3 regions of the Phytobacter diazotrophicus genome follow, and region 1 is predicted to be linked to each of the others. Evidence: predicted binding sites of a transcription regulator. Region 1 holds the regulator's gene; each other region holds the start of a gene.
What was found. Region 1 encodes LexA, which represses DNA repair genes until DNA is damaged. Its sites were predicted from a motif close to TNCTGTATGTACATACAGNA; they were not measured.

Region 1 (10,477 bases):
GGCGCATTTGCTGGAGCGTAAACCGAAAGCCTTGTCTGGCGGTCAGCGTCAGCGCGTGGCAATTGGTCGTACGCTGGTGGCAGAACCGCGCGTTTTCCTGCTGGACGAACCGCTTTCCAACCTTGATGCCGCGCTGCGTGTGCAGATGCGTATTGAGATTTCGCGTCTGCATAAGCGCCTCGGCCGCACGATGATTTACGTCACCCACGATCAGGTAGAAGCGATGACGCTCGCTGACAAAATCGTGGTGCTGGACGCCGGTCGCGTCGCGCAGGTGGGTAAACCGCTTGAGCTTTACCACTATCCGTCAGACCGCTTTGTCGCCGGGTTTATTGGTTCGCCAAAAATGAATTTCCTGCCGGTGAAGGTAACGGCCACCGCCATTGAACAAGTCCAGGTCGAGCTGCCTAACCGCCAGCGGGTCTGGCTGCCTGTCGACAGCGCCAATGTGCAGGTCGGCAGCAATATGTCACTCGGTATTCGCCCTGAACACCTGCTGCCAAGCGACATCGCTGATGTCACCCTGGAAGGCGAAGTTCAGGTCGTCGAACAGCTAGGCCACGAAACGCAAATTCACATCCAGATCCCCGCCATCCGTCAAAACCTGGTCTACCGCCAGAATGACGTGGTGTTGGTAGAAGAGGGGGCCACATTCGCTATCGGCTTGCCGCCAGAGCGCTGCCATCTGTTCCGCGAGGATGGTACGGCCTGTCGTCGGTTGCATAAAGAGCCGGGCGTTTAAGGTCTCCCATTAAAAAAGCAAAACGCCAAACCGTTCGCGGTTGCAGCCAACGAAGAGGCAGCCCGAGAGGTGAGGTGTTTAAAGAAAAGCAATGATCTCAGGAGATAGAATGATGACTACTCTGCGCAAAGTTCCACTGGCAATCGCCATCGCCGCGGGCATTTTGTCTGCTCAGGCGGGCGCTGTCGATTTTAAAGGCTATGCCCGTTCGGGTATTGGCTGGACCGGCAGCGGCGGCGAGCAGCAGTGCTTCCAGGCCACCGGTGCTCAAAGTAAGTATCGTCTTGGTAACGAATGCGAAACCTACGCCGAACTGAAACTGGGCCAGGAAGTATGGAAAGAAGGCGACAAGAGCTTCTACTTCGATACCAACGTAGCCTACTCCGTTGCCCAGCGTAATGACTGGGAAGCGACCAGCCCTGCGTTCCGTGAAGCCAACGTTCAGGGTAAAAACCTGATCGACGCGCTGCCGGGCTCCACTATCTGGGCAGGTAAACGCTTCTATCAACGTCATGACGTTCACATGATCGACTTCTACTACTGGGATATCTCTGGTCCTGGTGCCGGTCTTGAAAATGTTGATGTTGGCTTCGGTAAACTCTCTTTAGCGGCAACCCGTTCGTCTGAAGCGGGTGGTTCCGGTACTTTCGCTGACCGTAATGCTGATGGCAGCCGTATTTATGACAACCTGGTGCCAAACGACGTCTTCGACGTGCGTTTAGCGCAAATGGCTGTCAACCCTGGCGGTACGCTGGAGTTCGGTGTGGATTACGGTCACACCAACCTGCCGGACAAATATGACCTGGCGCCGGGCGCATCGAAAGATGGCTGGATGTTCACCGCTGAACATACCCAGAGCATGATGAAAGGTTACAACAAGTTTGTACTGCAGTACGCAACAGACTCCATGACCTCTAACGGTAAAGGTATTCCGCAGGGCGGCAGCATCAACAACAACGGTTCACTGTGGCGCGTGCTGGATCACGGGGCAATCAACCTCGCTGACAAGTGGGACCTGATGTATGTCGGTATGTACCAGGACATCAACCGTGACGACAACAACGGTACCAAGTGGTGGACCGTGGGCGTACGTCCTATGTACAAATGGACACCGATCATGAGCACCCTGCTGGAACTGGGCTATGACAACGTCAAATCCCAGCGCACCAGCGACACCAACAACCAGTACAAAATCACCCTGGCCCAGCAGTGGCAGGCTGGCGACAGCATCTGGTCTCGTCCTGCAATTCGTGTTTTCGCAACCTACGCGAAGTGGGATGAGAAATGGGGCTATGCCAACAGCGATTCCGGTAATGGTTACACCTCTGGCGTAGCGTATCGCGATACTTCCGCGAAAACCTTCAGCCGTGGTGATAACGACGAGTGGAGCTTCGGCGCCCAGATGGAAATCTGGTGGTAATCCTCGCCACCTGACGTACCGAAACAAGAGGGGCGCAAGCCCCTCAATTCTTCGAGACAGTGCGCTATTGCCGGGCGTTAGTTGTCTCTCGTAAAGAAGGTGATAACAATGAAAATGAAAAAAAGTTTCGTCGCCCTGTGCCTGACCGCGGGTTTACTCGCCGCAGCGCCTGGGGTTAGCTTCGCCGATGTTAACATCGTCCCGCAAAATACCACGGCGGCGCCGGCCATTCCGGCCTCCGCACTCCAGCAACTGAGCTGGACGCCTGTCGATCAAAGCAAAACACAAACAACTGAGCTTGCCACCACGGGCCAGCGCCTGAATGTGGCGGGTATCAGTGGCCCGGTGGCCGCATACAGTGTCCCGGCGAACATCGGTGAACTGACGCTCACGCTCAGTAGTGAAGTGAATAAACAAACCAGCGTTTTTGCGCCCAATGTGTTGGTTCTTGACCAGAACATGTCACCTGCCGCGTACTTCCCCAGCAGCTTCTTTACCTATCAGGAGCCGGGAGTGATGAGTGCCGACAGGCTGGAAGGGGTGATGCGCCTGACGCCTGCGCTGGGCCAGCAAAAGATCTATCTGCTGGTCTTCACAACCGAAAACGATCTGCGCCAGACCACCAAACTGATGGACCCGGCCAAATCCTACGCCAAAGGAACGGGTAACGCGGTACCGGATATCCCCGATCCGATAGCCCGTCACGTTACTGAGGGCGTGGTGAAACTGAAAGTGAAAACCAACAGCGGTTCCAGCGTGCTGGTTGGCCCGTTGTTTGGTTCATCCGGACCAGGGCCGGTGACGGTGGGTAACACAGCCGCGCCTGCTACAGCTTATAGTGCACCGGCGGCCGCACCTGCTGCGGTGGCTGCCGCGCCGACCTCTGCGCCTGCGCCTGCCGCGAAAAGTGAGCCGATGCTGAATGACACTGAAAGCTATTTCAACCAGGCCATTAAACAGGCCGCCGCAAAAGGTGATATCGATAAGGCCCTGAAATTACTGAATGAAGCTGAGCGTCTCGGGTCTACATCCGCCCGGAAAACCTTTATCAGCAGTGTAAAAGGCAAGGGGTAACCGTCTCCCCGCAATGCTGATGTTTGCAACAACTGGTGCGTCGCCTGACGCACCCTTTTTGTCTATAGAAAACCCCCAGCTAGGCTGGGGGTTCCGGAAAGCTTTCAGCTTTAAGCCAGTTATTAAAACCCCTTTTGATTTGTTAAAACAGCTTGCGGTCTGGCAACTGCAAAAGTTCAACAAGAAATCAAAAGGGGTTGGATGGGGGACGAAAAGAGCTTAGCGCACACCCGATGGAACTGTAAATATCACATAGTTTTTGCGCCGAAATACCGAAGACAGGCGTTCTACGGAGAGAAACGTCTGGCGATAGGCAGCATTTTAAGAAAGCTGTGTGAGTGGAAAAACGTACGGATCCTGGAAGCTGAATGCTGTGCAGATCATATCCATATGCTTGTGGAAATCCCGCCCAAAATGAGCGTATCCGGCTTTATGGGATATCTGAAAGGGAAAAGCAGTCTGATGCTTTATGAGCAGTTTGGAGATCTGAAATTCAAATACAGGAACAGGGAGTTCTGGTGTCGGGGATACTACGTGGATACGGTAGGGAAGAACACAGCGAAGATACAGGAATACATAAAGCACCAGCTTGAAGAGGATAAAATGGGTGAGCAGTTGTCGATCCCTTATCCGGGCAGCCCGTTTACGGGCCGTAAGTAAGGAAGTTTGATGCAAATGTCAGATCGTATGCGCCTGTTAGGGCGCGGCTGGTAACAGAGCCTTACAGGCGCATCTGAAAAACCTCCGGCTATGCCGGAGGATATTTATTTTTCTGGCGCAACGACGCTGTTGCATATCTGTTGCGCTTATGAAAACTGAATGAAGTTCCCCGCACGAGGCAGCCTGTTCTGCGATACAATAATGTGACGTTATGTATTGGAGAGTAAGGCATGTCACACCCCGCGCTTACGCAACTGCGTGCGCTACGCTATTTTGACGCACTTCCCGCGCTCGACCCGCAGCAACTGGACTGGCTGTTGCTGGAAGATTCCATGACGAAACGTTTTGAGCAACAGGGTAAACAGGTGTCTGTGACGCTTATCCAGGAAGGGTTTGTGACGTCCGATATGCTCGATGGCGAGCGCCATTTGCTGCCAGACGATACGCGGTACTGGCTGCGGGAGATCCTGCTGTGCGCTGACGGCGAACCCTGGCTTGCCGGGCGAACGGTGGTGCCGGAGTCTACGCTGACCGGCCCGGAACTTGCGCTGCAGAAGCTGGGTACCACGCCGCTTGGGCGTTATCTCTTTACATCATCTACGCTGACACGAGATTTTATTGAAGTTGGTCGCTATGACACGCTGTGGGGAAGACGCTCCCGCTTGCGCCTGGGGGGGAAACCTCTCCTGCTGACTGAACTGTTTTTGCCTGCGTCACCGCTGTACTAAGAGGAAAAAAAATGGAGTGGAGTCTCTCGCAGAATAAGCTGCTGGCCTTTCATCGACTCATGCGCACGGACAAGCCCATTGGTGCGTTGCTGCTGCTCTGGCCAACGCTGTGGGCACTGTGGGTTGCAACGCCGGGCGTTCCTCCCCTGTGGATCCTGCTGGTGTTTGTGGCGGGGGTCTGGTTGATGCGTGCGGCAGGCTGTGTGGTAAATGACTATGCGGACCGTAAATTTGACGGGCATGTGAAACGTACGGCCAATCGTCCGCTGCCCAGCGGAGCGGTCACGGAAAACGAAGCGCGCGTACTGTTTGTGGTATTGGTGGTGCTGGCGTTTGCACTGGTGTTGACGCTTAACATGATGACCATTCTGCTTTCCGTTGCGGCGCTTCTGCTTGCCTGGGTTTATCCGTTTATGAAGCGTTATACCCATTTGCCGCAGGTGGTGCTGGGGGCGGCGTTTGGCTGGTCGATTCCGATGGCGTTTGCCGCCGTGAGTGAGTCGGTGCCGCTGAGTTGCTGGGTTATGTTTCTTGCCAATATCTTGTGGGCGGTGGCCTACGATACGCAGTACGCCATGGTGGATCGCGACGATGATCTGAAAATCGGTATCAAGTCGACCGCTATTCTCTTTGGACGCCACGATAAGTTAATCATCGGCATATTGCAGGTGGCGGTGCTGGCGCTGATGGTGGCGATCGGTGCGCTCAATGGCTTAGGCTGGCAATTCTACGGGGCGGTTATTATTGCGGGTGCGCTGTTTGTTTATCAGCAGAAGCTGATTGTGAATCGCGATCGCGACGCCTGTTTTAAGGCGTTTATGAATAATAACTATGTGGGGCTGGTACTGTTTATCGGTCTCGCGGCAAGTTATCTGGCGTAACTCACCTCTTCCCGGATGCGGCGCTGCCTTATCGGGGCTACCTTAAGCGCCAGGCTCAGCGTAGCCCCGATAAGCAAAGCGCATCGGGGACGTTACTCCCTGATGCGGCTGCTTTACTCACTCTGCCTGCGTTGCGCTCTCAATCGTCAAGCGCACATCAGAGGTAATCAGCTCGGCTAACAGCTGATACACCGCCAGCGTCTGCTCAGGCTCGGCATCTCCGGTATCGCTGATATACCCTTCGTCACGCAGCGTCAGCACCAGTGTACTGAATACCGCCTTATCGAAGAATTCCGGCGCATTGATGCCGTGCAGAACAGACAGACGCTGTGCCAGCGTGCGGCTCTCTTTCTCCAGCGTACTGCGGTTCATTGCCGGATTGGCGCTCAGCAGCCAGAAGGTGATGGCATAGCGTTGCAGTGTTTCGCGCGCACCCGCCGCCAGCAGTTGCAGCGTTCGGGAATGGGCCGGGTTGATATAAAGCTGGTCATCTTTCATGGTAATCAGCCCCTGGCGCAGCAATTCCTGAGCAAGGTTTTTCAGCACGCCTGCCAGCTCTTCTTTTTCCCAACGTAAGAACAGCTCGGCTTTCAGCATCGGGTAAAGTAACTCAACATGGCGCAGCATCTCGTCCTGAGAGATATGACGATGCTGGGTAATAATGGCCGCCATCAGAGAGGGCAACATCAGCATATGCGCAATGTTGTTGCGGTAGTATGTCATCAGAACCGCCTGCTCGCGCGGCAGAATGATGATGTCACCGATCGTGTCTTTCTCTACTTCGAACTTGTTCATCTGCAACGCATGCTCAATTAGCGCGTCCGCACTTACGGTGGGTACCGTTGTGTCGGCGGCATAGGGCACATTGCGCATCAGGTTGAGATAGCAATTCAACTGCTCGGTGAGCTGTTCACGGGTCAGAGAACGCTGGCGAGATGCCAGAAGCGCGGTACAGCAGAGGTTCATGGCGTTTGCCGCACCGGCATTGTTAATGCGCACCATCAAATCGGCAGCAATAGCGTTCACCGTCGGCGTCAGCCAGGCAGGACGCACCGCTTCGATAGGATCGATAGACTCGCGCCACTCCGGCACCCGGTGGTTCAGGTAGTTCATCAGCGGGATAGGCTCGCCGAAGTTCACATAACCCTGACCGAGATTACGCAGCTTGCTCAAACCGCGTATCATCTGGGCAAAACCTTCTTTCTCTTTCGTCGCGCCACGCAGCTCTTTGGCGTAAGTCCCCACCTCCATGACATGCTCATAACCAATGTAGATTGGCACCAGCGTGATTGGACGGGTACCTCCACGCAGCATGGCCTGAATCGTCATAGAAAGCGTGCCGGTCTTCGGATCCAACAGACGGCCCGTACGGGAGCGCCCGCCTTCAACAAAGTATTCCACTGAGTAGCCACGGTTAAACAGTTCGCCCAGATACTCGCGGAAAACGGTCGAATAGAGTTTATTACCCTTAAAGGTACGGCGAATAAAGAACGCGCCCAGACGACGGAAAATGGGGCCCGCCGGCCAGAAGTTCAGGTTGATCCCGGCTGCAATATGCGGCGGTACCAGCCCCTGGTGATAGAGCACGTAGGAGAGCAGTAAATAGTCCATATGGCTGCGATGGCAGGGCACATAGACAATTTCATGGCCATCATGGGCGAGCTGACGAACACGCTCCGCGTTATGCACATTAATGCCCTGATACAGACGGTTCCAGGTAAAGCCGAGGATACGGTCTGACAGACGGATCATCTCGTAGGAGAAGTTCGCCGCAATCTCTTCCATCAGCGCAATTGCATTTTGCTGCGCTTTATCGTGGGAGATTTTTTTGCTGCGCGCTTCGTCTTCTACGGCGCGAGCGATGGCTTTGGAGGAGAGCAGCTTATTAAACAGGTCCTGACGGGCAGGTAAGCGTGGCCCCACAGCAGCCAGGCGCTGACGGGCAAAGTGCATACGCGCGACGCGTGCAAGTTTTTGCGCAATGGTTTTGTCCGTGCCGTGCTCGGTTGCCATACGGCGCAGCGAAACCGGCGGGGAGAAACGCACAAAGCTGTCGCGGCCAAGCCACGAGATCGCGAAAAATTTCTGAATACCGTTTAGCATACGCAGCGGCGGGTTGACCTCGCCCTTTTCGCGACCTGGAGAACGGCCGAACATCATCGACACAGGCACCATCTGAACATCCAAATCGGGATGGCTGCGGTGCAGATCGAGATAGTCATGGAACAGCTTGATCGACTCTTCTTTCGGCGTGTACCAGGTAAAGACACGTGGTCCGCCGTGAATAAAGATATAACGCGGCAGCTCCGCTCCGTCGATTTCAAGCGGTTCGAGGGGGTCGGGCAAATCGTGTGCCAGACACTGAGCGCGCAAGGTCAGCAAATCTGCCTTCGAGTTATAAGGCAAAACGTACATAATAGGGCGCGACGTATCGAGCCCTAATTCCTGGGCGGGTTCCGCCGGGATAGACTTGCTTTTTACCAGCACGCTTAATGGTAAATTAAGTAATTTGTAGTAAATTCGTGGCCAGCCGGACATAAACGATGTAAAGCCTCTGGTTAATAATGCCATTGCGCGGCAAGAATATCAGAAAGTCCGCAGAATTTCTTTTCTACCTCTATAAGCTTACATAGACATTGACGTTCATTACATAAAAAGGTTGTTTTTGATGGCCAACAATACCACTGGAATTACCCGCATTATTAAAGCGGCAGGCTATTCATGGAAAGGGGTGCGCGCAGCGTGGATTAACGAAGCTGCTTTTCGTCAGGAAGGTGTTGCGGTCGTTATTGCCATCATCATTGCGGCTTTTCTGGATGTAGATGCGATTACGCGCGTCCTGCTGATTGGCTCTGTCGTACTGGTGATGATTGTGGAAATCCTTAATAGTGCAATTGAAGCCGTGGTTGACCGTATTGGGTCTGAATTTCATGAACTCTCGGGGCGTGCGAAAGACATGGGGTCTGCTGCGGTATTGATGGCCATTCTCCTGGCACTGTTTACCTGGGTTTCTCTGCTGTGGGGCTATTTTCGATAGCGCTTCCAGAAATGCGTTAAGTCCGCGTTTTTTGCTTAATTTTGGTTTCAAAATCGCCTTTAACTGTATATACTCACAGCATAACTGTATATACACCCAGGGGGCGGAATGAAAGCTTTAACGGCCAGGCAGCAAGAGGTGTTCGATCTTATTCGCGATCGAATCAACCAGACAGGTATGCCGCCGACGCGTGCGGAGATCGCGCAACAGTTGGGGTTCCGTTCCCCAAACGCGGCAGAGGAACACTTGAAAGCGCTTGCGCGTAAGGGTGTTATCGAGATTGTATCCGGTGCGTCTCGCGGTATTCGTCTGTTGCTTGAAGAGGAAGAGGATATTGGGCTGCCGCTTATCGGGCGCGTCGCTGCTGGCGAACCTTTGCTGGCGCAACAGCACATTGAAGGGCACTATCAGGTCGATCCGTCTCTCTTCAAACCTAACGCTGATTTTCTGCTGCGCGTAAGCGGTATGTCGATGAAAGATATCGGCATCATGGATGGCGATCTGCTGGCAGTGCATAAAACCCAGGATGTTCGCAACGGGCAGGTTGTTGTAGCGCGTATTGACGATGAAGTGACGGTCAAGCGGCTTAAAAAGCAGGGCAATACCGTGCAGCTATTGCCTGAAAACAGTGAGTTTTCCCCTATTGTCGTTGACCTGCGCGATCACAACTTCACCATTGAAGGTCTGGCGGTTGGCGTTATCCGCAATGGTGAATGGCTGTAATAGCCTTCTGAGCCGTGGCGGCATGCCTGCTGTCACGGTTGCTTGCTTTTCCTGACAAAGCTTTAATCTCTGTTTTATCCCGCTGATCTCGCTCGGTTTTGCTCCGCATATCTATTCCGGTAATTTGCTTTCCGATGGTTAAAAATTCCGAATAAAGAATCATGGTCGCTATCCTTAACTACAATAATTATCACGTTCAGGATATTAAGAGCGTAACGAAAGGAATAACGCTGTTCATGACCAATGATGAGGAGACGACGATGAATAAAGACGAAGTCAGCGGCAACTGGAAACAATTCAAAGGTAAAGCAAAAGAACAGTGGGGTAAATTGACCGACGATGATATGACCATCATTGAAGGTAAACGCGACCAGTTGGTCGGTAAAATTCAGGAACGCTACGGCTACGCCAAAGATCAGGCAGAAAAAGAAGTCGTGGATTGGGAAACGCGGAACGATTACCGCTGGTAGCCTTCACATCCCCCCAATGTGTAACCCTCAATGGCTACCCTGCCCGAACGGTACATGGATGTACCACCCTTAATTGCCTTACCTGCTTAAAAGAGAAAAATCGCGCTTAGCGCGATTTTTTTTTCAACTGAATCGTGTGGTCATGATGACACTCGCCGGGGTGTCGACACGCTTCAACTTCTGCGCAATCAGCACATAATCCATGTGCTTCTATGACATTATGGCGCAGCGCAAAACCGCGTTTTGCCGCCAGCGCATGCATGATGTCTTCCACGCCCTCCGCTTGCTCCTCTTTTACCACACCGCAACGGTCACAAATAAACATCGCGGACGTGTGCGTCGGCTGATCGAAAAGATGACAAAGTACGTAGCTGTTAGTGGACTCTACTTTATGTACAAACCCTTGCTCTAAAAGGAAATCCAGCGCGCGATAGACCGTAGGAGGTTTGGCTTGCGGTTCTGCCTCACGCAGAAGATCGAGCAGGTCATAAGCGCTGATTGCCCCCTGCTGCAGACTCATCAGGCGTAACACTTCGAGGCGCTGAGGAGTCAGGCGCACGTTGCGTTGCACACACAGTTTTTCGGCCTGCGCGAGCATCTCTTGCGAAGTGGACTTATCCATAGGCGTTCTCTCATGAAATGGCAATATAAGCCCCCACTTTACCATGTTCTGTACTAAACGCCGAGATCACGACCGCGCCTTCACCTTTCGCAATCGCCATGTGTCTTCTATAAATATTGA
Region 2 (10,477 bases), 1.6 Mb from region 1:
ATAAGCCAGCGACGAGAAATGACACTTTGCTGTTTTAACCAGCGGGTTAACTCTTGTTGACGGGTTTTATTCATTGCGCGCTTTGCAGGTGAAGTTATCGGAATTTTTGAGCTTCGCAATGTTACATCGGCGCAAAAATAAAGGCGACTTATAGTCGCCTTATTTACCTTTGTTACTGAGTTGTAACGTTTATTTACTTTGTGCTAACCCATCAAGATAACGTTCTGCATCCAGTGCCGCCATACAGCCGGTACCGGCCGAGGTGATCGCCTGACGATAGATATGATCCATCACATCACCCGCAGCGAAAACGCCTGGAATACTGGTCTGGGTGGCATTGCCATGAATACCTGACTGTACTTTGATGTAGCCATTTTCCAGTTCAAGTTGACCATCAAAAATGGCGGTGTTCGGGCTGTGTCCAATAGCGACAAACAGGCCGGCGACATCCAGTGATTCAATATTATCCGCATTTTCGGTATCGCGAATGCGCAGACCGCTAACGCCCATCTGATCGCCCGTCACCTCTTCCAGGGTGCGGTTGGTGTGCAGCACGATATTGCCACTGGCCACTTTATCCATCAGACGTTTAATCAGGATTTTCTCCGCGCGGAAAGAATCACGACGGTGAATCAGGTGTACCTCAGAGGCGATGTTTGCCAGGTACAGCGCTTCTTCAACGGCAGTATTACCCCCACCGATGACCGCGACTTTCTGATTGCGATAGAAGAAACCATCGCAGGTGGCGCAGGCAGAAACACCGCGGCCTTTAAATGCTTCCTCAGATGGCAGACCCAAATAACGCGCGGAGGCGCCGGTGGCGATAATCAACGCATCACAGGTATATTCGCCGCTATCACCGATAAGACGGAACGGACGGTTTTGCAGATCAACCTTATTGATATGATCGAACAAAATTTCGGTATCAAATTTTGCGGCATGCTCATGCATGCGCTCCATCAGGAGCGGCCCGGTCAGATCGTGCGGGTCGCCTGGCCAGTTTTCCACCTCAGTGGTCGTGGTGAGCTGACCGCCTTTCTCCATACCGGTAATTAACACCGGTTCCAGGTTTGCACGTGCAGCATAGACTGCAGCGGTGTATCCCGCAGGCCCTGAACCAAGGATAAGCAGCTTACTGTGTTTGGCCGTACCCATGAGATCCTCATTATTGTTTGGCAGACATTGGGCTGGATTGTAGGGAATTTGCAGGCGTAAAAAAAGGGCACAGCGGTTTTGTTAACGATATGTGTAATAGATGGCACTAATCATTTAACGCTGAGTGAGATCCTAAATATAACTATTTCTACTGAAAAACGGGCCGTTATAAGGTGATTAAATGAGTATTGCCTAAGGGTGATGATGAATATCTGGCATGTTGTACTAAAAAAAGATGTTTTGCTTTGACAATCCCCTGCGCATTTGCGAAAACATCAAAGGAAGAAAAAAAGCAGTGTTTCGCGCGTGATGCAAATTCATGCATGTAAATACCATTTTTACCGGGCTAGCGAAATCTACGCATGGCGTGGACAGACGCCATTCGTGATGTCGATAGCTGCCGTATGGCAACGGACTTCTTAATGCAGACCCTGGGATTACATGCGGCGTTATCGTTATTAACCCGCACGTAAAGCGACGGGCAAAGACCCTGAACAGTGAAGTGCACAGGGTCAAGACAGGAGTAGGGAAGGAATACAGAGAGACAATAATAATGGTAGATAGCAAGAAGCGCCCTGGCAAAGATCTCGACCGCATTGATCGTAATATTCTGAACGAATTGCAAAAAGATGGGCGTATTTCCAACGTCGAGCTTTCTAAACGAGTGGGACTTTCTCCTACGCCGTGCCTTGAGCGCGTGCGCAGGCTGGAAAGACAGGGCTTCATTCAGGGCTATACAGCGCTGCTGAACCCGCATTATCTGGATGCATCACTTCTGGTATTTGTTGAGATTACTCTGAATCGTGGCGCCCCGGATGTGTTTGAGCAATTTAACGCCGCAGTACAAAAACTTGAAGAAATTCAAGAGTGTCATTTGGTGTCCGGTGATTTCGACTACCTGTTGAAAACACGTGTGCCGGATATGTCTGCTTATCGCAAACTGCTAGGGGAAACCCTGCTGCGACTGCCGGGCGTGAATGACACCCGTACTTATGTGGTGATGGAAGAAGTCAAACAGAGCAACCGTCTGGTTATCAAGACGCGCTAATACGGAACAGGTGCAAAATCAGCTTTTTTTGATTACACTCCTGTTAATCCATACAGCAACAGTGCCGGGGTGACCCGGCGCTGTTGTCCGTTTTAGCTGGAGAGCCTTACTTGAGCCAGGAATACACAGAAGACAAAGAAGTCACACTAACCAAGCTAAGCAGCGGGCGTCGACTCCTTGAGGCGTTGCTGATCCTTGTTTCTCTGTTTGCCGTCTGGTTAATGGCGGCCCTCATTAGTTTTAATCCTTCCGATCCCAGTTGGTCGCAAACCGCGTGGCATGAACCCATACATAATCTGGGTGGCGCGCCGGGAGCGTGGCTTGCGGATACATTATTCTTCATTTTCGGTGTAATGGCTTACACCCTGCCGGTGATTATCATCGGTGGTTGCTGGTTTGCTTATCGACATCGTGCCAATGAAGACTTTATCGATTATTTCGCCGTTTCATTACGTCTTATTGGTGCGCTGGCGCTGATCCTGACCTCTTGCGGTCTGGCGGCTATCAACGCTGACGATATCTGGTATTTCGCCTCTGGCGGCGTCATCGGTAGTTTGCTGAGCACAACGTTGCAACCGCTGCTGCATAGTAGCGGGGGCACCATCGCCTTATTGTGTGTATGGGCAGCCGGGCTCACGCTGTTTACTGGCTGGTCCTGGGTGACCATTGCTGAAAAACTCGGTGGCATTATCCTCGGTATTCTCACCTTCGCCAGTAATCGCACGCGCCGTGACGATACCTGGGTTGATGAAGAGGAATACGAGGAAGAAGAGGAGTACGACGACGAGCCCGCAGCCCCGCGCGAATCGCGTCGTGCCCGTATTCTGCGTGGAGCACTGGCGCGCCGTAAACGCGTCGCGGAGAAATTCGCCAATCCTCTTGGCCGTAAAACCGACGCAGCATTGTTCTCCGGAAAACGGATGGATGATGATGAAGAGGAGATCGCCTACAGTGCCCGCGGTGTCGCAGCAGATGCTGATGATGTCCTGTTTTCTGGTCATAGAGCCACACAGCCGGATATCGACGCTTACGATCCGCTGTTAAGCGGGCAACGCGCAACCGAACCTGTTTCAGCCGCCGCTGCAGCCATGACAGCGGCACAGGCGTATGCTGCGCCAGCCAGCCCGGTGGTCCAGCCTCCGGTGGAAACGCCGCCGTGGCAGCCAGTTTCTGGCGACTATGCGGCGCAATATGAGCCAGAGCCCGAGCAGGTTCCGCTTTCGCATTACGCCGCGCCTGCACAGAATAATGAGTGGCAGCCGGAAGCGCCGCCAGTCGCACCACAGCCGCAAGCATATCAGGCGTGGCAAGAGCCTCAATACGAAGAGCCCGCGCCAGCGCCAGAGATTGAGCCGGAAGCGGTAGAAGAGGTGAAGCAGACGCGCCCGCCACTTTACTATTTTGAAGAGGTTGAAGCCCAGCGAGCACGTGAGCGTGAACAGCTCGCCGCCTGGTATCAGCCCATCCCGGAGCCGGTACAAGAATCGACGCGTCCGGTCGCGCCAGCAATGCCTTCTGTTCCTGCTGCGCCGACAACGCCTGTTGAACCCAGCGTTGTGCCGACAGTCGCGCCTGTTGCAGGTGCGAAAGATGTCGCTTCGACAGCGGCAGTGGCTACTGCACCGGTGTTTAGTCTTGCCGATGGCGGTGCTGCTCGTCCGCAGGTGAAAGAGGGCATTGGACCACAACTGCCGCGCCCGAACCGTGTCCGCGTGCCTACCCGGCGTGAGCTGGCTTCCTATGGCATCAAACTGCCATCGCAGCGGATGGCAGAAGAGCGCGCACGTGAAGCCGGGCGCCAACAAAATGGTGCGCTGGATGATGATGATGCCGACATGCTGCAACAACATGAGTTGGCGCAACAGTTCGCGACGAGTCAGCAGAACCGCTATGGCGAGGAGTATCAGCACGATACGACAGCCCCCATTCTTGATGACGATGAGGCCGAAGAGGCTGAACTGGCGCGTCAGTTTGCCGCCACCCAGCAGCAGCGCTATTCCGGTGAGCAGCCGACAGGGGCTCATGCCTTTTCAGCTGATGATTTTGCATTCTCGCCGTTTAAAGCGCTGGTAGATGATGGCCCTGGTGAGCCATTGTTTACGCCTGGCGTGATGCCAGAAGCTGAACAGCCAACGCAGCAGCCTGCTGTAAATTATACTGCTCAGCCTTCCGCGCCTGTCCATGCGCAACCTGCAGCGACCAGACCACAAGCACCTGCACCTCAGGAAAGCCTGATTCATCCGCTGTTGATGCGTAACGGTGACAGCCGCCCGTTGCCAAAACCGACGACACTACTGCCTTCGCTGGATTTGCTGACGCCACCGCCGGCTGAGATTGAGCCGGTTGATACTTTCGCGCTGGAGCAAATGGCTCGTCTGGTGGAAGCGCGCCTGGCCGATTTCCGTATTAAAGCTGACGTGGTGAACTATTCTCCGGGTCCGGTGATTACACGTTTTGAACTGAACCTGGCGCCGGGCGTGAAAGCGGCACGAATTTCTAACCTGTCGCGTGACCTGGCGCGTTCCTTGTCGACCGCAGCGGTTCGTGTTGTAGAAGTGATTCCAGGTAAACCTTACGTTGGTCTGGAGTTACCGAATAAAAAGCGTCAGACCGTTTATCTGCGCGAAGTGCTGGACTGCGCGAAATTCCGCGAAAGCCCATCGCCTTTGACCGTCGTGTTAGGCAATGATATCGGTGGCGAGCCGGTGATTGCTGATTTGGCCAAAATGCCCCACCTGTTAGTCGCGGGGACCACGGGTTCAGGTAAATCCGTTGGGGTTAATGCCATGATCCTCAGCATGCTCTACAAAGCGCAGCCGGAAGACGTGAAATTCATCATGATCGACCCGAAAATGCTGGAGCTTTCCGTGTACGAAGGTATCCCGCATTTGCTGACAGAAGTGGTCACCGACATGAAAGACGCTGCCAACGCATTGCGCTGGAGCGTTAATGAGATGGAACGTCGGTACAAACTGATGTCGGCGCTTGGCGTACGTAATCTCGCGGGGTATAACGAAAAAATCGCCGAAGCGGCGAAAATGGGGCGCCCAATTCCGGATCCATACTGGAAACCGTGTGACAGCATGGCGATTGAGCATCCGGTGCTGGAAAAACTGCCGTACATCGTCGTGCTGGTCGACGAATTTGCTGACCTGATGATGACCGTAGGTAAAAAGGTGGAAGAGTTGATTGCCCGCCTGGCGCAGAAAGCGCGTGCTGCGGGTATTCACCTGGTGCTGGCGACGCAGCGTCCTTCTGTTGACGTTATCACCGGTCTGATTAAAGCCAACATCCCGACCCGTATCGCTTTTACCGTGTCGAGCAAAATCGACTCCCGTACCATCCTTGACCAGGGCGGTGCAGAATCGCTGCTAGGGATGGGGGATATGCTTTACTCAGGGCCAAACTCGACCATGCCGGTACGTGTCCATGGTGCGTTTGTGCGTGACCAGGAAGTGCATGCCGTGGTGCAGGACTGGAAAGCGCGCGGTCGTCCGCAATACGTTGACGGTATTACCTCCGATAGCGAAAGCGAAGGGGGCGGCGGCGGTGGTTTTGACGGCGGTGAAGAGCTGGATCCGTTATTCGACCAGGCGGTTAATTTCGTCACCGAAAAACGCAAGGCTTCCATCTCTGGCGTACAGCGTCAGTTCCGTATCGGTTATAACCGCGCGGCGCGTATCATTGAGCAAATGGAAGCGCAGGGCATCGTCAGCGAGCAGGGGCATAATGGTAACCGTGAGGTGTTAGCGCCTCCGCCGTTCGAGTGATTGCAAAGATCGGTAAAGCCGTAAAAATTCAGTCTTTTCTTCTGTCACTTGTGGCAATGAGCTTTTAGAGTGACAGAAGTGTTCTCCCGTACCGGGAGCGACGTTTTTGAGGAAAAACAATGAAAAAAATCGCGATAACCTGTGCGTTACTTGGCAGCTTTATGGTGAGCAGCGTGTGGGCGGATGCTTCCAGCGATCTGAAAAGCCGTCTCGACAAAGTGAGCAGTTTCCATGCAAGCTTTACCCAAAAAGTGACGGACGGAAGCGGTGCGGCGGTACAGGAAGGTCAGGGCGATTTATGGGTCAAGCGTCCAAATCTGTTCAACTGGCACATGACGCAACCCGATGAGAGTGTCCTTGTTTCCGATGGGAAAACATTGTGGTTCTACAACCCGTTTGTTGAGCAGGCTACGGCAACCTGGCTGAAGGATGCTACCAGCAACACACCGTTTATGCTGATTGCGCGTAACCAGAGTAGTGACTGGCAGCAGTACAATATTCAGCAGAACGGCGATGATTTTGTCCTGACACCAAAAAGCAGCAATGGCAACCTCAAGCAGTTCACGATCAACGTTGGCAGTGATGGCACCATTCACCAGTTCAGCGCGATTGAGCAGGATGACCAGAAAAGTAACTACCAGCTAAAAGCCCAGCAAAATGGCACGGTAGATGCTGCTAAGTTTACCTTTACTCCGCCAAAAGGTGTAACGGTCGACGATCAACGTAAGTAAGAGGCATGCGTGAGCAATCTGTCGCTCGATTTTTCCGACAATGCGTTTCAACCTCTGGCCGCGCGTATGCGGCCAGAAAATTTGGCGCAATATATAGGTCAGCAACATCTGCTGGCTCCGGGTAAACCCCTGCCTCGGGCGATTGAAGCCGGTCATCTGCATTCGATGATTTTGTGGGGACCGCCCGGAACGGGAAAAACGACGCTGGCAGAGGTGATTGCCCGCTATGCCAGTGCCGATGTTGAACGCATTTCTGCGGTCACGTCGGGTGTGAAAGAGATTCGTGAAGCTATTGAGCGAGCCCGGCAAAATCGCAATGCGGGGCGTCGCACGATCCTGTTTGTTGATGAAGTCCATCGCTTTAACAAAAGCCAGCAGGATGCCTTTTTACCCCATATTGAAGACGGTACGATCACCTTTATTGGTGCTACCACCGAAAATCCCTCATTCGAACTCAATTCCGCTTTGCTCTCTCGTGCGCGCGTCTATCTGCTGAAATCTTTGACAACAGCGGATATTGAACAGGTATTAACGCAAGCGATGGAAGATAAGGCGCGGGGCTATGGCGGTCAGGATATTTCTCTGCCGGATGAGACCCGTAGCGCGATTGCTGAGCTGGTCAACGGCGATGCGCGCCGGGCGCTCAATACGCTGGAAATGATGGCCGACATGGCTGAGATGGATGACTCCGGTAAGCGCGTCCTGCAGCCCTCGCTTCTGACGGAGATTGCCGGTGAGCGTAGTGCGCGTTTTGATAACAAGGGCGACCGTTTCTACGATTTGATCTCAGCGCTGCATAAGTCTGTGCGCGGTAGTGCGCCAGATGCGGCGTTGTACTGGTATGCACGTATTATCAGCGCCGGGGGCGATCCATTATACGTGGCGCGCCGCTGTCTGGCGATTGCGTCTGAGGATGTTGGTAACGCCGATCCGCGCGCGATGCAGGTGGCTATTTCGGCCTGGGATTGTTTCACCCGCGTTGGGCCTGCGGAGGGTGAGCGGGCTATTGCGCAGGCGATTGTTTATCTGGCCTGTGCCCCGAAAAGTAATGCGGTTTATACCGCCTTCAAAGCCGCACTGGCGGATGCGCGCGAACGTCCGGATTACGACGTTCCCGCCCATTTACGTAATGCGCCAACCAGACTGATGAAAGAGATGGGTTATGGTCAGGAGTATCGCTATGCTCATGACGAACCCAATGCCTATGCGGCTGGCGAGTCTTATTTCCCCGAAGAGTTAGCACAAACACGCTATTATCATCCGACAAACAGAGGCCTTGAAGGCAAGATTGGCGAAAAGCTCGCCTGGCTCGCTGAACAGGATCATAAAAGCCCCACAAAACGCTATCGCTGAGAGTGGCGTTGCGGTAATGTTGTCGGTGTATCTCTGTGGCCGCAGGCTGCGGTCACTTTCTCATTTTTTCAATTCGATAAGCACAGGATAAGCATGCTCGATCCCAATCTGCTGCGTACCGAGCCAGACGCAGTCGCAGAAAAACTGGCACGCCGGGGCTTTAAGCTGGATGTAGATAAATTGCGCGCTCTTGAAGAACGTCGCAAAGTTTTGCAGGTAAACACCGAAAACCTGCAGGCAGAGCGTAACTCGCGATCGAAATCCATCGGCCAGGCGAAAGCGCGCGGGGAAGACATTGAGCCATTACGCCTGGAAGTGAACAAACTGGGTGAACAACTGGACGCGGCGAAAGCCGAGCTGGAAACGCTGCTGGCGGAAATCCGTGATATCGCGCTGGCAATCCCCAACATTCCGGATGACAGCGTTCCGGTTGGTAAAGATGAAAACGACAACGTTGAAGTGAAACGCTGGGGTACGCCGCGTCAGTTCGACTTTGAAATTCGTGACCATGTCTCGCTCGGCGAAATGCACGCGGGGCTGGATTTTGCTGCAGCGGTTAAACTGACCGGCTCCCGTTTTGTGGTAATGAAAGGTCAAATCGCTCACCTGCATCGTGCACTGGCGCAGTTTATGCTCGACCTGCATACCGAGCAGCACGGCTATAGCGAGACCTATGTTCCGTATCTGGTTAACCAGGATACGCTCTACGGTACGGGGCAATTGCCGAAGTTCGCGGGCGATCTGTTCCACACGCGTCCGCTGGAGGAAGAAGCTGACAGCAGTAACTATGCGCTGATTCCGACCGCAGAAGTGCCGCTGACTAACCTTGTCCGCGATGAAATCATCGACGAAGACGACTTGCCGATTAAGCTGACGGCGCATTCACCATGCTTCCGTTCAGAAGCCGGTTCTTATGGTCGTGATACGCGCGGTCTGATCCGTATGCACCAGTTCGACAAAGTCGAGATGGTACAGATTGTTCGTCCGGAAGACTCTATGGCAGCACTCGAAGAGATGACCGGTCACGCGGAAAAGGTGCTGGAGCTGCTCGGCCTGCCGTACCGTCGTGTTGCACTCTGCACGGGTGACATGGGTTTTGGTGCCTGCAAAACATTCGACCTGGAAGTGTGGGTACCGGCGCAAAATACCTATCGCGAAATCTCCTCCTGCTCCAACGTCTGGGACTTCCAGGCGCGCCGTATGCAGGCTCGTTGCCGTAGCAAATCCGATAAAAAAACACGCCTGGTACATACCCTGAACGGGTCCGGTCTGGCGGTCGGTCGTACGCTGGTCGCGGTGCTGGAAAACTATCAGCAAGCCGACGGTCGGATTGAGATACCGGCAGTCCTGCGTCCTTATATGCGTGGGCTCGAGTATATCGGTTAAGCCTCTTATTTCTTATAAAAAGCGCCTGAGGGCGCTTTTTTTATCCCTGCTTGATTTTCGACAATAAGCTTAACAAGAATAGGGTTAATACTCGTTTTGCAGGTCAGAATAAAACACTAAAAAAATGGAATTTCGTAATATAAGAAATTATATAACGATTCTATATTCTTAATTCTGTGAGCAAAGTGAGTACATATGAAAATTAAGACCCCCGATACACTACTCGGTGTGGAGGTGAGTCGACGTGGGCTGATGAGAACAACCGCTATTGGCGGGCTCGCGGCGGCAGGAAGTGCCTTCACTTTACCTTTTTCCCGACTCGTCAGCGCCGCTGATGCCATTTCTCCACCTTCCACCAGTGAAAAAGTTGTCTGGAGTGCCTGTACGGTCAATTGCGGTAGCCGATGTCCGCTGCGCATGCATGTCGTCGATGGCGAAATTAAATACGTCGAAACTGACAATACAGGCGATGATAACTACGATGGATTGCATCAGGTTCGCGCCTGCCTTCGTGGCCGCTCAATGCGCCGTCGTGTCTACAATCCCGATCGTCTGAAATATCCGATGAAGCGCGTTGGCAAACGCGGCGAAGGTAAATTCGAGCGAATCAGTTGGGAGGAAGCTTACGACACGATCGCTCAGAATATGATGCGTCTTATTAAAGACTACGGTAACGAATCCATCTATCTGAATTATGGTACCGGTACGCTGGGCGGTACAATGACGCGTTCGTGGCCACCGGGAAAAACGCTGGTGGCACGCCTGATGAACTGTTGTGGCGGTTACCTTAACCATTATGGCGACTACTCCTCAGCACAAATCGCTGCGGGGCTTAATTACACTTACGGTGGCTGGGCGGCGGGTAACAGTCCGTCAGATATCGAAAACAGTAAGCTGGTCGTGCTATTTGGTAACAACCCAGGCGAAACGCGTATGAGCGGTGGCGGGGTGACCTATTATCTTGAACAGGCGAGGGCAAAATCGAATGCCCGAATGATCATCGTCGATCCGCGTTATACCGATACTGGCGCGGG
Region 3 (10,477 bases), 1.7 Mb from region 1:
GCTTTGTCAAACTGATGGCCTATGGAGATGTGGGCATCGGCAGCAGCTTTATTCCATGGTGTCTGTTTTGCCTGCTACAACTGCGTACCATGCAGTGTGTGGATCGTCACTGGCTGTGGGATGATATTGCCCCCGCGCCCGTGCCGGTCGCGCCGCTGCACGTTGGTGTGCCGGGCATTCACCAGGGATTACGCAGTTGCCCATGTTGCACCGCCATTGTGGCGGCGGACGAACCCGTCTGTCCGCGTTGTCATACCAAAGGCTATGTCAGGCGCAGAAACAGTTTGCAGTGGACGATGGCGCTACTGGTGACGTCGATCCTGCTGTATCTACCTGCCAATATTTTGCCGATCATGATTACCGATCTGTTGGGCGATCAGATGCCATCGACGATCCTTGCCGGGGTGATTTTACTCTGGAGCGAGGGGTCGTATCCGGTTGCGCTGGTGATTTTCATCGCCAGTATCATGGTGCCGACCTTGAAAATGATCGCTATCGCCTGGTTATGCTGGGATGCGAAAGGCCACGGCCGACGAGACAGTGAACGTATGCACTTTATTTATGAAATCGTAGAATTTGTTGGGCGCTGGTCGATGATTGATGTGTTTGTCATCGCCGTGCTCTCCGCGTTGGTGCGCATGGGAGGATTAATGAATATTTATCCGGCCATGGGGGCGCTGATGTTTGCGCTGGTCGTCATCATCACAATGTTTGCGGCAATGACGTTCGATCCCCGCCTGAGTTGGGATCGCGAGCCTGAATCGAGCCATGAGGAGTCGTAAGAACATGGAGAAAACCAGTGGGGAGGCGAAAGTGCAGAAAGTTAAAAACTGGTCGCCGGTATGGATATTCCCGATCGTCACGGCCCTCATCGGTGCGTGGATCCTCTTTTACCATTACAGCCACCAGGGGCCGGAAGTCACCCTCATTACCACCAATGCCGAAGGCATCATCGGGGGTAAAACGACCATCAAAAGCCGCAGCGTGGATGTCGGCGTGGTAGAGAGCACGACGCTGACGGACGATCTCACCCATGTTGAGATTAAAGCGCGCCTGAATACCGGGATGGAAAAGTTGCTCTACAACGACTCCGTTTTCTGGGTGGTTAAACCGCAGGTTGGCCGTGAAGGGATCAGTGGCCTGGGAACATTACTTTCTGGCGCCTACATCGAGCTCCAGCCAGGGAAGAAGGGCAACCAGCCGGAGAGATATAACCTCCTTGATTCGCCGCCGCTGGCACCGCCGGATGCAAAAGGGATTCGGATTATCCTGGACAGCAAAAAAGCGGGGCAACTCTCTCCGGGCGATCCGGTACTTTTCCGTGGCTACCGCGTCGGTTCTGTCGAGACAAGCACTTTCGACACGCAGAAACGTACGATCACCTATCAGCTTTTTATTAATGCGCCAAACGATCGTCTGGTCACCAGCAACGTGCGTTTCTGGAAAGACAGCGGTATCGCCGTTGATTTAACCTCTGCCGGAATGCGGGTTGAAATGGGGTCACTCAGTACCCTGTTTGGTGGTGGCGTGAGCTTTGACGTGCCGGAAGGGAATGAACTGGGCGAGCCTGTTGCTGAAAAAACGGCGTTTATGCTGTATGACGATCAGCGCAGTATTCAGGAGTCTCTGTATACCGAACATATCGATTATCTGATGTTCTTCAAAGATTCGATTCGCGGTCTGCAACCCGGTGCGCCGGTTGAATTTCGCGGTATTCGTCTGGGGACCGTGGCGAAAGTCCCGTTCTTCACGCCAGAAATGCGTCAGAAATTGAATGATGATTACCGGATACCTATTCTGATTCGTATTGAGCCTCAGCGTCTGATTAGCCAGTTTGGCGGCGATCCTAACGTGGATGAGCATATTACTGAGTTAATGAAACGTGGCCTTCGTGCGGCGCTGAAAACCGGCAATATTGTGACGGGTGCCCTGTATGTCGACCTCGATTTTTATCCGAAAGCACCACCTGTAACCGATATGCCGGAATTTGGTGGTTATCGCATCATCCCGACGGTCAGCGGAGGTCTGGCGCAGATTCAGCAAAAACTGATGGATACGCTGGATAAAATTAACAATCTGCCACTTAACCCAATGATCGAGCAGGCAACCAATACGTTGACGGCGAGCCAGCAGACGATGCGCCGTCTGCAGACGACACTCGATAATCTGAATAAGCTGACAGCCAGTCAGTCTATGCAGCAGTTGCCAGCAGATATGCAAAATACGCTGCGTGAGCTCAATCGCAGTATGCAGGGCTTCCAGCCGGGTTCGGCCGCGTACAACAAGATGGTGGCGGATATGCAGCGTCTTGACCAGGTGTTGCGTGAGCTACAGCCGGTGCTCAAAACGCTGAACGATAAGAGTAATGCGCTCGTATTTGAAGCGAAGGGTAAAGACGATCCGCAGCCGAAGAGGGCGAAAGAATGAAAAAAGGAATGATAGCGCTTCTGGCAATGCTTCTGACGGCCTGCAGCGCGAGCGGTGATAAGAAGAGCTATTATCAGCTACCATCACCGCCGCAATCAACGGTGACGCAAGGTGATGCGCGTGGGCAACACCTGCTGTGGGTTGAGCAGGTGACGGTGCCGGATTATCTCGCAGGAAATGGCGTGGTCTACCAGACTACCGATGTGCAATACGTTATTGCCACCAATAACCTGTGGGCGAGCCCGCTGGACCAACAGCTTCGCACGACGCTGGTGGCGAATTTAAGTAACGCACTTCCTGGCTGGGTTGTGGCTTCGCAACCGCTTGGCAGTGAGCAGGACACGCTCAACGTCACCGTAACCGGCTTTCATGGTCGTTATGACGGGCGGGTTATCGTGAGTGGTGAATGGCTGGTTAATCATCGTGGGCAGCTGATTAAGCGTCCTTTCCACATTGAGCTTAAGCAGCAGCAAGACGGCTATGACGAGATGGTGAAAATGTTGGCCCAGGCCTGGCAACAGGAATCGGCAAGCATCGCCAGTGAGCTTAAACGTCTGCCATAGTAAAATTGACTGCATTATCTACGCCGTCAGGTCATTTTTGTCTGACGGCTTTTTTTATTTTGTGCTCAATTCATTACCTGTGCTGGTTCACAGTTTTTGTACAAATGAACTTCTGTTTAGGTCACATTTATGACACTGGCGTGAATTTTGCGCATTGACGACAAACCGTATCCAGGGTATTCGTAGCCTGTGGTTGCATACTTAGTAACCACTGTTTTCTTTTCCACCAGACCAAAAAATGAGGGAAACGAGGCATGAAGAGACAAAAGCGAGATCGCCTGGAACGGGCACATCAACGTGGGTATCAGGCCGGAATCACGGGACGGCCAAAAGAAATGTGTCCTTATCAGACGCTGAATCAGAGATCCGAATGGATGGGAGGCTGGCGAGAAGCCATGGAGGACAGGGCCGTCATTGCCTGATTCTGTCTCTTTAACAAGAAACCTCCGCATTGCGGAGGTTTCGCCTTTTTTGCCCTACGCCATTTTCTGACGCATTACATGGCAATCAGCATCAGAATGCAGAAGTGTCCTGGAACAGGCCCACTTTCAGGTCCGTCGCAGTGTAGATAACACGGCCATCAACCAGTACTTCACCATCGGCCAGGCCCATCACCAGACGACGGTTGATGACGCGTTTGAAGTGGATACGGTAGGTGACTTTTTTCGCGGTCGGCAGAATCTGACCGGTGAATTTCACTTCGCCTACGCCCAGCGCACGGCCTTTGCCTTCGCCACCGAGCCAGCCCAGGTAGAAACCAACGAGCTGCCACATGGCGTCCAGACCGAGGCACCCCGGCATTACCGGGTCACCGATAAAGTGGCAACCAAAGAACCACAGATCCGGATTAATATCTAATTCAGCTTCAACATATCCTTTGTCGAAATTCCCACCGTTCTCGGTCATTGACACCACACGGTCCATCATCAGCATGCTTGGAGCTGGTAATTGTGGGCCTTTTTCGCCAAACAGCTCTCCGCGACCAGAGGCAAGAAGATCTTCTTTTGTATAGGATTCGCGTTTATCTACCATGTTCTATGTAAGCCTTATTGTGAGTTTCGGACGCAGGATAGCTAACACGTGTACGCTGAACAAGTCCGATCAGTTGGGACTGAACCAGCTAAGCCAACGAAGCGGCCACGGATAACGGTGACGAGCGTCTTGTTGCGTCGCCTGGGCGATACGCTCCAGGATGGTCTGCTTCAGTGTAGTTTGTCCTTCTGCATCCCAGACCAGTCTGGTCAATAAGGGGAGTGCATCCATGACATCTTCTATGGCCCAGATAGAGAATTGACCTGCCTTGACTGCATCCAGCAACTCCTGGCGCAGACAAAGATGGCGCACATTGGCAGCGGGTATGATCACCCCCTGGTTGCCGTCCAGACCACGCGTCTGACAGATAGCAAAGAATCCTTCGATCTTTTCGTTGAGCCCACCCACAGGCTGGGCACGACCAAACTGATCCACCGAACCGGTGATAGCGATACTCTGGCTGACAGGGACATCCGCCAGGGCGCTGATCAAGGCGCACAGTTCAGCCATCGAGGCGCTGTCACCGTCCACTTCACTGTAAGATTGCTCAAAGGTCAACGATGCGGAGAACGGGATCTGTTGCTCAAGCTCCAGCTCAGCCATCAGGAAAGACTGCATAATCATCATGCCTTTCGCATGAATATTGCCGCCCAGTTCCGCTTTACGTTCAATGTCGTTAAATTCGCCATCGCCGATGTGCACAACGCAGCTTATACGTGAAGGTTCGCCAAATGCACGTGGATGCCCCGGAAACTCAACCACTGACAGGGCATTGATTTGACCGACCTGTTCACCTTCAGTCTCAATGAGGATCTGCTCTAACAGAATTTCATCTTGCATGCGCTCCGCCAGATAGCCTTCTCGCCATTCACGCTGAGTAAGCATGGTGGTGAGCTGCTCAGCATCAAAGATCTGGGCGTTGGTCATTGCGGACACTTCACCTAACTGGCGCGTTAACCATAGCGGACAGAGCGGGAGCGTCTCTTGATCGCCGGTATAACGAACGGCTTCCCGAATCAGTACTGGCCACGCATCTGCAGACGGTGAAGGCAATTCAGCCTCCCGGGCGATCAATTGAACCCACTGACACCATTGCGCCAGTGTTTCCGCATCGCTAATCTGCAGGTTGTCTTCGTATTCGCTATAGATAGCTTGTTCGGCAAGTTCTGGTTCCATCTCCTGGAAATCAGCCAGAGAATCTCGTTCACCCACGAGGATAACCCGAAGGTCGAGCGGCAATGACGGAACTGACACGGGCAGTGGACGAGACTCATCGAATGCAACCCAGTCAAAACGACGACGCGTCACCATGGTTTTTAAACGCATCCACAGTAAAGGTTGCGCCAGAAGGGTGCGTAGAGAGATAACCAGCGTGCCACCGTTGGCCTGATGTACCAGTCCTGGCTGCAGGGTAATCTCGTTATTGAACTGGCGCAGGCAACCAAACAACTGCTCAGCTTCAGCCCAATCGGCAATAACTACCTGGTTTTTACCGGCAAAATTGGCTTCTGCGTTTTGCGCAGGGGTAAGCGTAACTGTCGAGCCATTAACCTGATAGTCGCCACCTACAACGTCGATCTCCTCGGACTGCAGCGCTGACACAGCCTCGGCGAGGATCGTCAGGTACTCTTCTTCTTCTGGCGCTTTGGCCAGCAAAAAGCGTGACGTCGCCGCAGGATGAAGCAACTGTTCCAGCGCATAGTGTAATCGGGGTTGGGTATCGCCCAGGAAGAAGACCGTCTCGTCAGTGAGTGCGGACTGCTTAAACACATCCTGATAGCTCTCGGTATCCGGAGTCAGTTCATTCCATTCAAGTTTTGTAATGGTCAAAGTCGTTTTTTAGTCTGATGTAAAAGGCGGGATTATACCGTAAACGCATGGGCAGCACACAGGGAATACACGTTTTCCCGTTGCAGATATGTTGTTGGGATAGACAGAATGTGATTTCTTTTCAGCAGAGCAGAAAAAAACTGATATTCTGAACAGAGTTACACGGTAACGTTGAGATCGCAATGAAATATCAACAACTGGAAAATCTTGAAAGCGGCTGGAAATGGAAGTACCTGGTAAAAAAGCACCGGGAAGGTGAGCTTATTACAAGATATATCGAAGCCAGCGCGGCCAAAGACGCCGTCGATTTATTGCTAACCCTCGAAAATGAACCCGTGCAGGTGAATGCCTGGATTGAGCAGCATATTAATCCGTCTCTCATGAACCGCATGAAACAGACTATTCGGGCACGGCGTAAACGCCATTTTAATGCCGAGCATCAGCATACGCGCAAGAAATCAATCGACCTTGAATTTGTTGTCTGGCAACGTCTGGCCGCTCTGGCACAGCGTCGGGGCAAAACCCTTTCGGAGACCATTGTGCAGTTAATTGAGGATGCCGAGCATAAAGAAAAATACGCCACCACCATGTCGTCACTTAAACAGGATTTGCAGGCGCTATTAGGCAAAGAGTGATTTTTTGTACAATTGGTTTTGTTCAGGCAATAAAAAACCCCGCATCGCGGGGTTTTTTTACAGCACGTGAACTTAAGCCTGAGGCTGAGTTACAACGTCTTTGCTGCCACGAACTTCGATTTCTACACGACGGTCCGGCGCCAGGCAATCGATCAGCGCAGGGCGCGCTTTCACGTTGTCACAGGTGCTGCCAGTAACCGGCTGGGATTTGCCCATGCCACGTGCAGAGATTTTGTTCGCCGGGATACCTTTAGAAACCAGGTAATCAACAACGGACTGAGCACGTTTCTCAGACAGACCCTGGTTGTAAGCGTCAGAACCGATACGGTCGGTGAAGCCCAGAACCACGACGGAACCGTCTTTCGGATCCAAGTTGCTCAGCTGACCATACAGCTGATCCAGTGCCTGCTGACCTTCCGGTTTCAGAGTCGCTTTGTTGAAGTTGAACAGGACGTCAGACTTCAGAGTGAAGTGTTTGGTCTGTACTTCCGGAGCCGGAGCCGGAGCTGGCGCTACTACTGGCGCTGCTTCTTCCTGCTGGCCGAAACGGTAGGAAACACCTACGCTCAGCATGCCGTTGTCCGGACGGGTACCAACGGTGTTTGCATCACCGATGTTGTTAACCCACTGGTATTCCAGACGGGTAGCGATATCACGGGTAACTGCCCACTCAACACCGCCAGCGAATACCGGGGAAACACCGGTGTCGTGGTCTTTGAAGTTGTTGATGTTGGCTTTAGAATCTGCACGCCATACCATGCCGCCCAGACGGGTGTAGATATCCAGATCGTCAGTGATCGGGTAACCCAGTTTAGCGGTCAGCTGTACGCCTTGAGCTTTGAACGCACCGTTTACGTTGTCGCCTTTGTATGGCATACGACCTAACCAGTCGTAACCCATCTCAAAACCAACGTACGGGTTAACCTGATAGCCACCGAACGCACCTGCACCAAGCTGGCTTGAATGGGTCGGGCCGTCGTTCGGAATGAAGCCGGTGTCGTGGAACTGAGACCAGCCCAGTTTGCCACCTGCATACCAGGTATTATCTTTCGGAGCGGCCTGCGCTACGGTAGCGAAACCAGCCAGTGCCACTGCAATCGCGATAGCTGTCTTTTTCATTTTTTGCGCCTCGTTATCATCCAAAAATCGCCATGAAAATCTCGATGAGAAGTCACGGTTAAATCCTTCACCGGGGGCGTTGCTCATCAGTCCCTATAGAGATATCTTCACGATATCTTTGGCTTATGCCGAGCACCCCTGGCGATGTAAAGTCTACAACGTAGTTGAAAACTTACAAGTGTGAAGTCCGTCAGGCATATGAAAAAAAAGGCTTTGTATACACAATATTTAACACTTTTGCGGAACTATTCGCCAGTTCAGTTGCCTTGTAAGTCGCCTGAACCGGGCGTTGGCGGCGTATTTTACTGATTACACGACAAACCTTGTCAGACAGAAAAATAATGCCAGGATTTATCCTAATTTTACTCAATGATACAAATTTGAGTGAATTTTTATCCCGGAATGCTGTCTCGCAGCGAGAGGATTACATTGTACTGGACGCATAACGAAGCCTATAGCGTTCCCTTCTTCGGCTGCAATCGCCAGACGCTGGTGTTCTTCTTCGGTCAATTCTTCGGCATGCCAGCCAATCACAACGCTATAGTTGCCGGTACGTAACGCACGAATCATCGATTCCAGCGTAAGGCAGGGGGAGAGCTGACTGATCTGCATAACTTTAGTCAGCGGCAGGCCTGCCGACAATACCCATTCACGGCTTAATTTTTGTTGCGGCGTTAACCAGAGCTGCCAGCGCGATTGTTGACCCAGTTGCTGTAATAACGGCAACAGCAGCAATTGTGTCATTCCGGGCTGATCTTCGCGATAAACAACCTCACTGATCAGACCCGTAGAAGCCTCAATGGCCTCCGCGTTGTGTGCGGAAAGAAATTGTGTTGAACGATTTGCACGGCTTAATGAATGGTACATGATCAACCCAGCCCTGTTAGTTACTGTATAAACATACAGTAACCCCTGGGCGTTCAAAGATCAACCTCATTTTCTGAAAGCATCTCGCAATTTTGTCTTGTATTGCGATGAAGACGCAAAATTTTCTTGCTGAGTTGCGCGCACTTGCCTATGTTCCTCAGTAGCGGATCGGTTAACAGAATTAATGTTTTTACTCCATGATTTACAAGGGAATAATCATGAAAAACATATCCTATCAAAGGATCTATCAGTCCCGGGAATACCTCGCACCTTTGGGGAAAATTCGCTTTCGCGCGCATTTTGGTGGCTACAGCTTATCGATAGACAACACCGTGTTTGCGATGATTTCAGAGGGAGAGTTATACCTGCGTGCCTGTGAGGAGAGTGCGCAATATCGGGTAATACGACGTTCACCTCTTCTGACAATCCAGAAGCGTGGCCGCGCTGTTTCACTTAACTACTACTTTGTTGATGAGCATCTCTGGCGTGACTTACCAACATTGTTGCGGCTTTCATCGCAATCGCTCGCGGCGGCTCGGGAGGAAAAAGCGGCGCGAGATACGCCACATCGCCTTAAGGACCTTCCAAACATAAGCTTTCAACTTGAGATGATGCTTTTTGATGCGGGGATACCAGACGAACGCATGCTGCGGCATCTGGGCGCAAAAGCGTGTTGGTTGCGTTTGAAGGCATTGAACAAACACATGGGCATCAAGGTACTGCTGGGTCTGGAAGGTGCGATCATTGGGCTGCATGAAGCTGCGCTCCCGGCGTTGAGACGCCAGGAGCTAATTGACTGGTACCACGAGGTGGGTCAGAAAAAAAACCAGGATCACTAAGTCATGATCTGCCGCTGTAAACGGCACATCTCTGGCAAAAGGGCGATAAGCAGCCCTATTTGTTGCAATACAAGGGGTTCTTTGCTGTCAGGTCGCGGCTCAAGATGCTTAATTCGTCGTGATAAATCTGCCAGTGTTAACTGTACGCGCTCTTCATCAGCAGGCTGGTGATGAAGGGCGTCATCAACATAGCAGACTGCATCATCCAATAAGCGAAGGATGGCCGGATGAGTAAGCTGTTCGCGATGCGCGCCAAGAGCAGAGATATAGCTGGTACAGGTATGATTCAGGCAAAGTAATCGAAATGCCACTTCACGCAGTTCAGGTGTCGCACCGGGTTCCGATGCCATATTCGAGACCACCGACGCCAGTTCGGCATCTCTGTTATAGGCGTTTCTGCGGGCAATACGGTAGGCCAGACGGTTATCACGCCCCTGATGATATTGTTCGAGAATTGCGTCCAGATAACGGCAGTTGGCATTAAATGCCTGCTCGGTCACGCGTGCCAAATTGCGAAAACGCCAGTCTGGCCAGATAAAACTTACCGCAGCCCAGGCGATGGCGCATCCGATGATTGTGTCAATAACTCGCGGCATGGCGACTTCAAAACCTTCGCCGAGCAAATTAAAGCAAAGCAGCACCAGTAAGGTGATGAACATGGTGGCCTGTGCGTATTGTACAAGACGAAAGGCGAAAAAAAGCACACCGGTAACAACAATCAGTATCAGTTGCCCCTCCAGGGAGGGAACAAAATAAAGGACCGGGAGGCCGAGGGCGATGCCTGCAATAGTTCCGACGATACGCAGCGTGAGACGGTGGCGCGTGGCGTTGTAGTTAGGCTGGCAGACAAACAGGCTGGTGAGCAGAATCCAGTATCCGTGGTGCAGACCGGTAATTTGGATGATGGCGTAGCCCGCACACAGCACAACAGACATCCGCACGGCATGGCGAAACAGTGCCGATTCCGGTGTAAGGTTGTTGCGTAAACGCAGCCAGATATCGCTCAATCCATGCAGGCTGTCATCTGCCAGTAAGTTTTCCGTTTCGTTTTTCTGCGCAGTTTGCGGTTGTCCGGACTCAATACTCGCTAGCTGTGCGTCGATGGCGCGGAGATTGTCGAGTAAGAAACCCAACGCTTTCAGTTGATCAGACGACGTTGTACCGC

Region 2: the regulator LexA is predicted to act here: its motif matches at 2,242-2,261, upstream of ACS0RQ_RS18205 (DNA translocase FtsK 4TM domain-containing protein).
Region 3: the regulator LexA is predicted to act here: its motif matches at 8,495-8,514, upstream of sulA (SOS-induced cell division inhibitor SulA).

Annotation. Positions count from the first base shown of each region.
Region 1 is NZ_CM125428.1:5,284,340-5,294,816, reverse strand. It holds gene malK (maltose/maltodextrin ABC transporter ATP-binding protein MalK) at 1-742, shown strand, start outside; gene ACS0RQ_RS25615 (maltoporin) at 852-2,162, shown strand; gene malM (maltose operon protein MalM) at 2,271-3,236, shown strand; gene tnpA (IS200/IS605 family transposase) at 3,438-3,896, shown strand; gene ubiC (chorismate lyase) at 4,127-4,624, shown strand; gene ubiA (4-hydroxybenzoate octaprenyltransferase) at 4,636-5,505, shown strand; gene plsB (glycerol-3-phosphate 1-O-acyltransferase PlsB) at 5,623-8,043, opposite strand; gene ACS0RQ_RS25585 (diacylglycerol kinase) at 8,174-8,542, shown strand; gene lexA (transcriptional repressor LexA) at 8,651-9,265, shown strand; gene ACS0RQ_RS25575 (hypothetical protein) at 9,240-9,428, opposite strand; gene ACS0RQ_RS25570 (CsbD family protein) at 9,526-9,735, shown strand; gene zur (zinc uptake transcriptional repressor Zur) at 9,842-10,357, opposite strand.
Region 2 is NZ_CM125428.1:3,718,789-3,729,265, reverse strand. It holds gene cydD (heme ABC transporter permease/ATP-binding protein CydD) at 1-74, opposite strand, end outside; gene trxB (thioredoxin-disulfide reductase) at 190-1,155, opposite strand; gene lrp (leucine-responsive transcriptional regulator Lrp) at 1,709-2,203, shown strand; gene ACS0RQ_RS18205 (DNA translocase FtsK 4TM domain-containing protein) at 2,314-5,973, shown strand; gene lolA (outer membrane lipoprotein periplasmic chaperone LolA) at 6,093-6,704, shown strand; gene rarA (replication-associated recombination protein RarA) at 6,714-8,057, shown strand; gene serS (serine--tRNA ligase) at 8,151-9,443, shown strand; gene dmsA (dimethylsulfoxide reductase subunit A) at 9,639-10,477, shown strand, end outside.
Region 3 is NZ_CM125428.1:3,612,591-3,623,067, reverse strand. It holds gene pqiA (membrane integrity-associated transporter subunit PqiA) at 1-782, shown strand, start outside; gene pqiB (intermembrane transport protein PqiB) at 787-2,427, shown strand; gene pqiC (membrane integrity-associated transporter subunit PqiC) at 2,424-2,990, shown strand; gene rmf (ribosome modulation factor) at 3,245-3,412, shown strand; gene fabA (bifunctional 3-hydroxydecanoyl-ACP dehydratase/trans-2-decenoyl-ACP isomerase) at 3,504-4,022, opposite strand; gene ACS0RQ_RS17680 (AAA family ATPase) at 4,092-5,852, opposite strand; gene matP (macrodomain Ter protein MatP) at 6,035-6,487, shown strand; gene ompA (porin OmpA) at 6,560-7,606, opposite strand; gene sulA (SOS-induced cell division inhibitor SulA) at 7,973-8,473, opposite strand; gene ACS0RQ_RS17660 (TfoX/Sxy family DNA transformation protein) at 8,692-9,312, shown strand; gene yccS (YccS family putative transporter) at 9,309-10,477, opposite strand, start outside.